Linked DNA regions of Phyllobacterium zundukense. The protein of the gene in region 2 interacts with the protein of the main gene of each other region in a pairwise test. Links are inferred from orthologs where the notes say so. Each region holds a gene or a part of one and is shown on either strand. Other genes may lie near its edges.

The links. Proteins that work in one complex are often made in the same cells at the same time.
Region 1: the proteins of BLM14_RS01360 (region 2) and glmS interact in binary tests that used the Escherichia coli proteins (3 or more experiments, as listed by UniProt). The link is inferred for Phyllobacterium zundukense from one-to-one orthologs.

The regions. Positions count from the first base shown.
Region 1 is NZ_CP017940.1:1,837,096-1,843,079, forward strand. Bases 1,891-4,845 are described here. They hold glmS (glutamine--fructose-6-phosphate transaminase (isomerizing)), read right to left. Parts: upstream 4,303-4,845; coding sequence 2,479-4,302; downstream 1,891-2,478. Other genes in these bases: BLM14_RS09120 (hypothetical protein), read right to left, coding at 1,891-1,925; BLM14_RS09125 (cupin domain-containing protein), read right to left, coding at 1,969-2,424; glmU (bifunctional UDP-N-acetylglucosamine diphosphorylase/glucosamine-1-phosphate N-acetyltransferase GlmU), read right to left, coding at 4,412-4,845. Outside these bases: ATP-dependent DNA helicase RecG, read left to right, coding at 1-1,701; more of BLM14_RS09120, read right to left, coding at 1,698-1,890; more of glmU, read right to left, coding at 4,846-5,773; BLM14_RS09140 (cytochrome c biogenesis CcdA family protein), read right to left, coding at 5,865-5,984. UniProt on the Escherichia coli protein: Catalyzes the first step in hexosamine metabolism, converting fructose-6P into glucosamine-6P using glutamine as a nitrogen source.
Region 2 is NZ_CP017940.1:272,830-278,857, forward strand. What follows is about bases 983-3,981. They hold BLM14_RS01360 (phosphatase PAP2/dual specificity phosphatase family protein), read right to left. Parts: upstream 3,156-3,981; coding sequence 1,809-3,155; downstream 983-1,808. Other genes in these bases: BLM14_RS01350 (lysophospholipid acyltransferase family protein), read right to left, coding at 983-1,369; BLM14_RS01355 (hypothetical protein), read right to left, coding at 1,394-1,816; BLM14_RS01365 (bifunctional alpha/beta hydrolase/class I SAM-dependent methyltransferase), read right to left, coding at 3,152-3,981. Outside these bases: BLM14_RS01345 (phosphatidate cytidylyltransferase), read right to left, coding at 1-726; more of BLM14_RS01350, read right to left, coding at 719-982; more of BLM14_RS01365, read right to left, coding at 3,982-4,930; BLM14_RS01370 (CDP-alcohol phosphatidyltransferase family protein), read right to left, coding at 4,957-5,574; BLM14_RS01375 (GGDEF domain-containing protein), read right to left, coding at 5,669-6,028.

The sequences.
Region 1 (5,984 bases), 1.6 Mb from region 2 along the record:
CGCCCAACCATGGTCCATCCGGATCATATCGCCAGCATCGACGACATGGCGTCGCTTCCGCTTGTGGAACCCGTCTACCCCCTGACTGCGGGACTTTCGCCGAAAGTGCTGGCGCGCGGCGTTCAGGAGGCGCTTGCCAAGGCGCCGGAAATGCCGGAATGGATCGATCCACCGGTCCTCGATAAATATGGCTTGCCATCGCACCGCCAGGCACTTCAAACCCTGCACAATCCGCAAGATCCGGGCGATATTGCGCTGGATCATCCGGCACGGCAGCGGCTTGCTTATGACGAGTTTCTTGCCGGTCAGCTGGCTTTGGCACTGGTCCGGCAGAAAACAAAGCGGCTTTCCGGCCGGAAACTCGATGGCGATGGCCATCTCAAGGCCAAGATCATTGCAGCCCTGCCCTACACGTTGACCAACAGCCAGAGCCAGGCGATCAAGGAAATCACCGCCGACCTACGCCAACCGGAACGCATGCTCCGCCTTCTGCAGGGCGATGTCGGCTCCGGCAAAACCGTGGTTGGCCTCCTGGCAATGGCCCACGCCGCAGAGGCAGGCGGGCAATCGGCACTGATGGTGCCGACCGAGGTGCTGGCGCGGCAACATTTTGCCACTATCGCGCCATTGGCGACAAAGGCTGGTTTGCGCGTCGCATTGCTCACTGGTCGCGAAAAGGGCCGCGAGCGCGAGGAGATTCTGGAGGGGCTGCGCTCTGGTGCTATCCATATTATCGTTGGCACGCACGCGCTATTCCAGGAAAAGGTCGCTTACCATGACCTGGTCCTTGTCATTGTCGATGAGCAACACCGCTTCGGGGTGCATCAGCGCCTGCTTCTGACATCCAAGGGTACTGCTCCGGACATGCTGGTGATGACGGCGACCCCGATCCCGCGCACACTGGTGCTGACCGCCTTCGGCGACATGGATGTCTCGAAACTCACGGAAAAGCCCGCCGGGCGCCGACCGATTACCACCGCCATCCTGCCTATGGAACGGTTGAGCGAATTGGTCGACCGTATGAAAACAGCGATCGCTGAGGGTCAGAAAATCTACTGGATCTGCCCGCTCGTCGAGGAATCCGAACTGGTTGATCTTGTATCCGCGGAAGAACGCTTCGAATCACTGAAGCCACTGCTCGGCGCCAGAATCGGTCTCGTCCATGGCCGTATGACCGGTCCGGAAAAAGATGCTGCCATGCTCGCCTTCAAGAATGGCGAAACGCGGCTGCTGGTGGCAACCACTGTGGTCGAGGTCGGCGTGGATGTGCCCGATGCAACGATCATTGTCATCGAACATGCCGAGCGCTTCGGTCTCGCCCAGCTGCACCAGTTGCGCGGACGGGTCGGACGCAGCGACAAGCCCTCGACCTGCCTCCTGATCTACAAGGGACCGCTTGGCGAGGTGGCGCAGGCGCGGCTCAAGATCATGCGCGAAACAGAAGACGGCTTCCGTATCGCCGAAGAGGATTTGAAACTGCGCGGCGAAGGTGAGCTGCTGGGCACGCGGCAGTCCGGCACGCCGGGTTTCCGGCTTGCCAGCATCGAAGCGCATGAGGAATTCCTGGAAATCGCCCGCAAGGATGCGCGCTATATTCTGGCGCGCGACCCCGAGTTGCAGAGTGCCCGCGGCGCAGCCTTGCGCATCCTGCTTTATCTATTCGAACGAGATGAAGCTGTGCGATTGCTCCGCGCAGGCTAGAGCCCTTTCCGGCCATATTGGCCGTATTCTGTTTCTCGGCTGGCGAGACAATCCACGCGGAAGGTGGCGAGGTCGATGTGGTTCATCGGACGAAGCCAGCTGACAAAGTGGGTGGCCGCCAGCCGGAACCCCGAAGGGACGGGGCCGGTTGCGCCAATTCCGGCGCAAAGCCCCTCGCCCGCACGCAAAGTGCGGGTCTTCGCGTCTTTGCTTAATCTTGTCACAACATGCCTCCGTCAGAATAGGTCAATATGGTCAAAATGGGCTCTAGGTGTAAGGTCTACCATCCTTGTGCACGAATCGTCCGTCGGCGTTGGAACTCATCATGTCGATGTCGGAGCAGGTGGTAATGTCAGCGGGCGAGCGCGTCCCGACTTCGAGATAAACCGCCATTGCAGCCGATTTGTTGATCATGTGATGGCCATTGCCGGAGTTTTTCGGAAAAGCCGCGCAATCGCCGGCGCACAGCAAGGTCTCGCCGCCATCTTCGATCAGCACCAGTTCGCCTTCGAGAACATAGACGAATTCGTCTTCGTCCGAATGCCAGTGGCGCTGGTTCGACCAATTACCCGGAGGCAGGTGCATGAGATTGACTCCGAAATCAGTGAGCCCACCGAGGTTACCCAGCCGCTGTCGGATACGTTCGGCACAAGGTGCATCGAATGGTAGCGGGTAGCTCGAGCCTTTGTGTTTTGGCACGGCGGCGACGTCAATCTTGGGCATGGCAGTTCTCAAAAACAACCGTTGTTGTCACCCTTTGTAACGCAATCGGGCCTGCTACTCTACCGTCACCGATTTCGCCAGATTGCGCGGCTGATCCACGTCCGTCCCCATGAAGACGGCCGTGTAGTAAGCCAGCATCTGGATCGGCAGCGCGTAAATGATCGGCGCGATGATCTCGGGCGTGTCCGGCAAAACGATCGTGTGCATCGTCTTCAGCGTGCTTGCCGCAGCACCCTTCTCATCCGTAATCAGGATGATCTTGCCGCCGCGCGCCGCCACTTCCTGCATGTTCGAAACGGTTTTCTCGAACCAGTGATCATATGGAGCGATAACGATGACCGGCATGGATTCATCGATTAGCGCAATCGGTCCATGTTTGAGCTCGCCAGCCGCATATCCTTCAGCATGAATATAGGAGATTTCCTTGAGCTTCAGCGCTCCCTCAAGCGCGAGCGGGAAACTCGTGCCACGACCGAGATAAAGCACATGTTTCACCTGGCTGAGATCGCGGCTGATTGCCTCGATCTGCGGTTCTAGCCGCAGCGCCTGATTGGCATAGCGTGGTATTTCGGAGAGTTCGCGCACAAGCTGCCGCTCCTCGTCCTCGTTGATCGTACCGCGCATCTTGCCCGCTGCAACGGCCAGCGATGCCAGCACGGCCAATTGGCAAGTGAATGCCTTGGTTGACGCAACGCCGACTTCCGGTCCGGCAAGGGTCGGAAACACCGTGTTGGACTCACGCGCCATCGTCGATTCCCGAACGTTAACGATGGTACCGATGGTCAGGCCCTGCTGCTTGCAATAGCGCAGCGATGCCAGCGTATCCGCAGTCTCGCCGGACTGCGAGACGAAGAGCGCAAGACTGTCCTTGGAAAGCGGCATTTCACGGTAGCGGAATTCTGACGCCACATCGATATCGACGGGCAGCCGGGCAATGCGCTCGAACCAGTATTTGCCTATCAGCCCGGCATAATAAGCCGTACCGCAGGCCGAAGCTGCAATGCGGTCGATCTTGGCGAAATCGATGGGTGCTGCGTCGGTGCGAATTGTGCCTTTGGAGAAATCGAGATAGTTCGCCAGTGTGTGCGAGATGACCTCCGGCTGCTCATGGATTTCCTTTTCCATGAAATGCCGGTGATTGCCCTTGCTGACCAGAAACGCGGTGCCGGCAGATTTCTGAACAGGGCGTTCGACGGTTGCGCCGGTCTCGTCGTAGATCACAACACCGCTGCGGGTCAGAACCGCCCAGTCGCCATCCTCCAGATAGGAAAGGCTGTCCGTGAAGGGCGCAAGCGCAATGGCATCGGAGCCGAGATACATCTCGCCATCGCCGTAGCCGACCGCCAGTGGCGGTCCATTGCGGGCGGCGATCAGCAGATCGTCCTCGCCCTTGAACATGATCGCAATGGCAAAGGCGCCGCGCAGCTGCGGCAGCGTCTCACGGACCGCCTCAACCGGGTCAAGCCCGCGATCGAGGGCACGCGTTACGAGATGCGCCACAGTCTCCGTGTCGGTCTCGGTTTCGAAGACATAGCCATCCTTTTCAAGCATGGCACGCAGTTCAGCGAAATTCTCGATGATGCCGTTGTGAATGACGGCCAGACGCGGCGTTGTGTGCGGATGCGCATTGCGCACAGTCGGTGCACCGTGCGTCGCCCAACGCGTATGGCCAAGACCGATCGTGCCCCCAAGCGGGTTTTCTTTCAGCAATTTGTCGAGATTGACCAGCTTGCCTTCGGCCCGGCGGCGATCAAGCACGCCGTCCTGGAGCGTTGCCACCCCGGCAGAATCATAGCCGCGATACTCAAGCTGCTTGAGTGCATCCACCAGCAGCGGCGCGACCTGTTCCCGCCCGATAATTCCTACGATCCCACACATGAAAAACTCCGATGCCCCAAGTTCTCTTATCGCTCCCGCCTATGGCAAATTCACCTGGGCGGAAAGTCACTTTCCATTGCGCAATCTTGCATGAACAATGGCGGCTGATCTAGTCCGCCTTCTTGGCTAGTTTCTGGGCGGCGTAGCGCGCGCGCAATTGCACCGCCCGGCCCTCCTTGATCTCCTGCCGCGCCCGGCCAAACGCAAGCGCATCCGCAGGCACATTCGCCGTGATTACGCTGCCCGAGGCGATATAGGCGTTATCGCCAATGGAAACCGGCGCAACCAGCGAGCTATTCGACCCGACGAAGACATTGGCGCCGATTTCTGTCAGCGCCTTGTTATAGCCGTCATAGTTGCAGGTGATCGTGCCCGCGCCGACATTCGCATCGGCGCCAACGGTCGCGTCACCAATGTAAGTCAAATGGCTGATCTTGGCACCAACGCCAATCTTCGCGTTTTTCACCTCGACGAAATTGCCGACCTTTGCCTTCGCAGAAAGATCGGCACCGGGACGCAGGCGGCCAAACGGTCCGACAGTGGCATTCGGGCCAACTTTCGCGCCTTCCAGATGCGAAAACGCATGGATAATTGCGCCACTGGCGATCGAGACACCAGGCCCGAACACGATATTCGGCTCAAGGATCACATCGGCTTCGATGAGCGTATCGTGGGCAAAGAACACCGTTTCAGGCGCCTGAATGGTCACGCCGGCCAGCATCATGGCGCGGCGTTTGCGGTTCTGCCAGATCGCCTCGGCTTCTGCGAGTTCAGCCCTTGTATTGATGCCGATCACATTGTCCGGCGAGATCTCGATGGCAACAACGGATTTGCCGGCCGCATTGGCAATTTCTACCACATCGGTGAGATAATATTCGCCCTTGGCGTTGCTGTTTGTGATCTTGCCGAGCAGCGGCAATGCGCTGTCGCCGCGCAGGGCCATGAGCCCGCCATTGCAGAAGCCAATCTTCTTTTCGGCTTCGCTCGCATCTTTTTCCTCGCGAATCGCGATCAGGCGGCCATCCTGCTCGATCAGGCGGCCATAGCCTTGCGGATTGCCGGGTCGAAAGCCCATGACAACGACATCTGCCCCTTCGGCAAGTTTTGCCCTCGCCTGCTCCAGAGCGGCCGTCTCAACCAGCGGCGTATCGCCAAAAACCACCAGCATATCGTCGTATCCGGCGGCGATGGCCTCGCGTGCCGCAAGAACCGCGTGGCCTGTTCCCAGCCGTTCCGTCTGCTCATGCACGGTCACATTGGCAACGATGGAACGAACTGCCGCCTCGACCTTTTCAGCGCCGCGGCCAACCACAAGCGCGATATCGCTGCCGCCTGCTCCATGCACCGCCTTGGCCACGTGGGCGACGATCGGCAGACCGGCTATGGGGTGCAGAACTTTTGGCAGGGAGGATTTCATGCGCGTACCCTCACCGGCAGCGAGAATAACCGTGAGGCAGGAACGTGAGGCCATCGTCAGACTTCCAGGTTCGTTTCGGGCTAGGGGCAATATCGCGCCGGATCATGGCACGATATTGGTTTCCAACATGGTAACTTCCGCCTGTTTAGCCGAGTTGGCCAAGGATGGGAAATGTTTCGAGAAGCCAGAACGAGAATGTCTGCAGGCCGCCTGTCAGGAACAGAATTCCGGTCAAGACCAGCAGCCCGCCCATGAATTTTTCCAC
Region 2 (6,028 bases):
CGTCAGCCAGGAAAGAGCAGCGCCAAGCAATGAGGCGCTGACGAGGCCGCCGATCAGGCCTTCCCAGGTTTTCGACGGCGAGATTTTTGGCGCTACCTTGTTCCTGCCGAACAGCTTGCCGAAGACATATTGCAAAACATCGCTGCCCTGCACGGTGGCGATGAGGAAGGCGATAAGCAGCAAACCCTTGCCCTGGAAACCAGGTATGGGCAGGGTCAGCAAAGCCGGCACGTGGCTGAGGCAATAGACCGAGAGCATGATGCCCCATTGCTGCTCGCTGACGCGTTCGAGGAAACGTTCCGTGTCGCCGGAGATGGCCGTCAACGCAGGCATGGCAAGGAAGCAATAGACCGGGATGAAGATCGAAAAGAGCCCATACCATTCGATCCAGAGCAGGTAATACTGCACGGGGATGATGACCAGGAACATGCCGAGCAGGATCCAGTGATCGCCGCGCCTTGTGTGGGTCAGCGTTACATATTCGCGCAGCGCTGCGAATGAGACAAAGGCGAACAGCAGGATGACGCCGCCCTTGCCGAACAGGAAGGCGACGGAGATGGCGGCAATCATGATCCACCACGCCTTGATGCGCGAATTGAGATTGGCGAGCGTCGAGGGCAGGGCATCGCCATTGCGCGTGCTCTTCCAGCTCAGCAGGGTCGCCACGACGCTCGCCGCCGTCAGGACGCCAAGAAGGCCGAGAAACAGCCAGATCGTTTCAGCCATGATTGAGCGCCCTCTGATGTTCTGGATTGAGGTCCAGCAATGCCTGCCGCGACCTGTGCAGGAAAGCGTGGCGGTCTTCGCCGGGTTCAAGGACAACGGGCGTGCCGAAGATGACCCGGCAAAGCAGCGGCACAGGCAGGAAAGCGCCTTTTGGCAGGACGCGCGACATGTTCTCGATCCAGCACGGAACGAGTTCCACATCGGGCCGGGCGAAAGCGAGATTATAGAGCCCGGAGCGGAAACGCAGAAGCGGCTCTTCGGTCATATTGCGCGTGCCTTCGGGAAAGATGATCAGGGACTGCCCTTCCTTCAGGACGTCCAGCATGATGACCATCGGATCCTCGGTACGCTCGACCCAGTTGCGCTCGACAAGCACAGTGTTGAGCAGGTCGCGGGCAAGGACATGCCGGATTTTATTCTTGCGCCAGTAGTCGGCGCCCGCAACCGCGCGGGTACGCTCGCGTGCTTCTGGCGGCAGGGATGAGGAAAGCAGGATGAAATCGCCATGGCTGGCATGGTTGGCAAAATAGATACGTTGCCGGTTGGACGGCGCACAGCCCTGCCAGATGGGCCGCACACCGGTAATGGCCCGCGCCACTCCGGCCAGCACCATGGCGGCCACCCGCCGCAGCATTGGTTTCATTTCGTCCCCCCCGAGACCGGCCCCCTAGGCAGTCCACACCCCATAAGCCGTCAAAGCAGCGAATAGAGCAAGAAAAGCCGCAAAAGCAAGGTGCAGTTTCATCAACAGGCGGTTCGTCCCAGCCATGCGGGCGTGAAGTGGCCGTGTCGCCTTCGGCCGTTTGCGCAAATGCATGCGTGCGAGAATATCATCCACCGCGCGGCAGCCTTCCGTTTCGTCCTCATGCGAGGCGATATAGCGGAAAAGCGCCGCATCGAAGCGGAGGTAAACGGCAAGGAACAGCGTGATAAGCCCGCCAATGATCATCAGTGGCCAGAGCCAACTGAACAGTGGTCCGCCGGCATCGCCGACAATCGAAGAGGCGACCAGCAGAAGGCAAGTCAGGAAACCATAGGTATGGGCCCTGTGTTTCAGCCTGGCGGCAAAAGTGGCCGCATCTTCATCCATTGCGCACTCGTTCCTCCCCCACGGCAATCATCGCTTCTGTCAGATGGATACGCCTGCCTTTTGCTTCAATCAGGCGGATTGCATCGGCGGCACTTTTCGCGTGACCATAGCGCAAAAGCCAAAAGGCAACAGCCGCAGCGCTGCGCTGGAAGCCAAGTGCACAACAGACAAGTATCGGGCCGCTGCTACGGGCATTTTCGATTGCTTCCGATGCCTTTTCAAGATCGGTGCCGGTAACTGGAAGAAGATCGAGCGTCGGAAAGGATCGCCAGTCGAGCTCGACGTCGGATGGCTTTTTCAGTTCGCTGGTGAGATCAACCACCGTGACAAAGGACGATTGCTCGGACCGCCTCGGCAGGCGGCCAAGATGCACGCCGCGGCACACGAGGACCGAGGGAACGAGCTTTCGTGTCCAGGCATAGGCGTTGATCATTGCGCACAGCCGGTAGGGAGCTAGCAGCCACAGGCTGGCAAAAGAGATCGTCCCGTCCGCAGCTTTCTGAAAGACATTGGCGCCGGCACCCAAATAACCCGCGGCAACAAGCGCAAGCGCCAGCGATGGCCAGAGGAAAATCAGGTAGACCGCCGACATGCAGGTTTCCAACACCGTCAGCAGAAGAAAGACCAGACTGCCCGTCGCGTAGTATGAGCCGATCCTTCGGGCTTTGGCGTCACTTGTCAGGCGAAACGCCGACAAGGGTGATGGCGCACCGGAGGGAAAAAGCCACAATGCAAAAATGCCCAGCAGCACACCTGTCGGGATGTCGATGAAATGATGCTGATAGGTGGTGAGAACCGAAAGGCCGATCAGGGTGCACCATGCATGCCAGACCCACAGCGTCGCTCCGGAGAGACGCAGCCGCCACTGCGTCCAGATGATGACCAGAAGGGCGATGTGCAGCGATGGCGCCTGGTTGAAGGGTTTATCGAAACCACCGAGCAGGTCGAACAGAAAACCGGATGCTCCGCTTGTCGGCGGCTTCTGGAAAATGGCTGTCAGGGGGAATGCGATGAAACAGGTAACGGCGATGACCTGTGCCATCAGGTAGCGCTTCGCCAGCCGGTCGACTTCGACAGGCGTATCGTTGAGGAACAGCGACAGGCCGTAGAACAGGTTGATCGACCAATAGGGAAAGATTGTCCACGCCATGAAGGGAATCGCATGTTCCCAGGAGAAGGTTACGTTGGGGACATTTGCTCGCTGTGACGCAAGCCAGTTGGCTGTACCATAGGAGATGTAGAACAGCGGTGCGAGGAAGAGCAGCCAAAGAATGGCGCGCTTGGCTACGGCTCTGTCGAAGCGCCAGTCTCCGATCGATGCTACGTTTCCTGCTGTCATAGGCGTTCTGCGATGGAGACAGTAAAGATGCCCCATTGATCGATACGCTGATCGATCTTTCTGAAGCCCGCTGCTGCGACCAGCTGATCCATCTCCGCTTGCGTCCGGCGTCGCATCACCCAGGCCTCGCCACCGCGATGGGAGGTCAGGGCTCGGGCGATCATTTCGAGCTGCGGGTGCCAAGGCTGGTTGGTGTAGAGAAGGAGGCTGCCCGGTTTCATCGCCCTGGCGAGGCCGCCAAGCGAGCGCTCGATCAGGCTGTTGTCCGGGAAAAGCTCATAGAGGCCGGAGACGATGGCAAGATCGGGTGAAGGCATGGTTTCGGCCAGCCTGTCGCCATCGAATGCATCGGCCTGATGGAAGCTCGCTGTTGCTGCAAGACCCCGGTCTGCAATAAGTGTGCGCCCTGCTTCGACATTGATCGGCGAATAATCCTGCAGGCGGACGCTCGCAGGCTTGGCTTCGGATTGGGCGATGGCGTCGAGCACGTAGCGGCCATGACCGGCAGCGATATCGAGCATATGCGTTGACCGGCCAGCTCCCTGCAAACGAGTCAGCGCGGCGCCGATCAGCTCTTCCAGATGCAGCTTGCGCTGGCGAATGCCGCGCCAGCCAATGGCATCGAGAAACTGCCTGTCAATGAGCCTGCCACCTGGCCCAAACCCGCGAGGTTGGTTCTCATAGACATAATCAAGTGTTGAGCCTGAGTCGAAGCCGGTCTTGACGCCCACCTTCAACCCTTTGGAAAACAGGGCGCTGAAGCGGATGGAGCCTCGGTAGATTGCCCAGTAGAGACCTTTGAGCGAAAGAAGATCGTGAGGGGAGGAAAGCCTGTCCTGTTCATCGCGGGTGAAGCCGGTTTCGTCGGCACTGGTCACATCAAGAATCGCCGGTTCTGCGGCAAAGCGATCGGCAATGAAACGGCGCGCATGGGCGATGGCAATGGCGCGGTCCTTTTCGCCCAAGGTGTCGTGAAAGAAGCCTTTCAGCACATGCCGCTCTTTCAGGGGATGCGCCAGATTCTCGTAGAAACGATGTTGCGGGGCGTGGCGCACGACCCAGTCGCTGCCGGAGATCAGCAATTGCGTTGGGACAATGATCGCCCGCGCGTCATCGACGATGCGCTCGGCAGTGTCATAAAGGTCGAGCAGTATATTGGAGGCAATGGGCCGGGTGATCAGCGGGTCGCTTTCGAAGGATGCAATCCGCTCCGGATCGTGAGTGAGAAACTTCGCCTTCACGTAGGAATTGACGAAGAACTGGCCCTTCAGCTTCTGCCAAAGCCGAATCCCTTCGCGGGCGAAGGGAACATAGAGCTTGACGCTGAAGGCAGGCGAGGCAAGGACCAGCGCGCGGATGGGCGGTGCGTAGTCGTGAACCCAGGTTGCGGCCAGCACCGCGCCGACGGATTGCGCAATCACCGCCATGTCCTCGACGGCAAAGCCATCCGAGGCGCTGATGTGTTTCACGAAACTGTCGAGATCGCGCACCGAATCGGCGAAGGAGGGCGAGAAACCGCGTATGCCGGGCGAGCGGCCGTGGCCGCGCGCATCCCATGCGTAGAAGGCAAAGTCATGCAGCCCGAGCTCGTCGACAAGATGGGCCACCCGGCCGCCATGTTCGTGACCGCGATGCAGGAGGACGACAGCGCCCTTTGCCTTGTCTGATCTCGCAGGCCATTTGCGGTAGAAAAGCTCGGTTCCGTCATGGGTGCGAAATGTCGTCTCTTCTACCGGGCCGGCTGCCGCAAGATCAGATGAGAATTCAGCGCGCATTGTGTGCTCCGGATGGAAGAGGGATGTCAGGAAACAGGGGAACTGGCACGGCGAAGGCCGGCGCGGATACGATTGATCATGGTATAAAGCGACAGCAGGGCCATGAGTGGGAAGACCCAGCCGAACCAGGCCGGAAGAACCACACCGCTGCCAATCAGCGCGGCGATAATGCCTAGCGCGAGCGCCCGGTCGCTTTTACCGAACGGGCCATCATAGCCACGGCCGCCGCCGGTCATCACGCCGAGCACGCCAGCATATTCGACAAGCAGTGCTGCAATGGCGAAGGCGACCACGCCCGGCGCAGAAAAGGGTGCGACGAGCAGAAAGGGAAGGATGAGCGCCACATCGGAAATCACATCGCCGATCTCGTTCAGGTAGGCGCCGAGTTTCGATGCCTGGCCGTATTCCCGTGCCATCATCCCGTCTATTGCATTGAGCGCCATCCGCACGAACAGCACGAGGGGCAGGATCCAGAACAGCGGAGCATTTCCGGGAAAGAGCGCGATCAACGCACCGGCAAAAACAGAGAGAACCGTGGCGACAACGGTCACCTGATTTGCCGTGGCACCCCAGCTGACAAGCCGGCCAACGAGGGGACGCAGCAGGTTCTGGAACGCCGGCTTGATCGAGTAGAGCGTTGGCATGAAATCACCCCCATGATTGTGCCGCATGTATGCGTCTACATAAGCACAGAGCGTCGGAGCGTAAATAGGACCGTTCTATTTAGCCCGCCATGCTCTAGGCAGGTATGGATTTCAGATCCGACCGGCCGGATGAGGGGAGGGCCTTGACGATGTTTCGTCCACTGTGTTTGGCGAGGTAGAGCGCCCTGTCGGCGTTCTCAAGCAGCTGAGCGGAAGCCTGGAAGGTTGCACTCCGGATCGAAGCCACGCCGACGCTTGCCGTTATGCGGATAACTTCATCGTAAGTCGTCTTGATGATCAGACTGCTGATGGATAGCCTTATTTTTTCTGCCTCGGCGATCGCATCCTGCAGGTTGCAACCCGGGAAGACCACGGAAAACTCCTCGCCGCCATAACGGGCGGCATGGCATTCGCGCTCGGCACCGACGCTGCGCAACACGTTCGCCGTCATTTT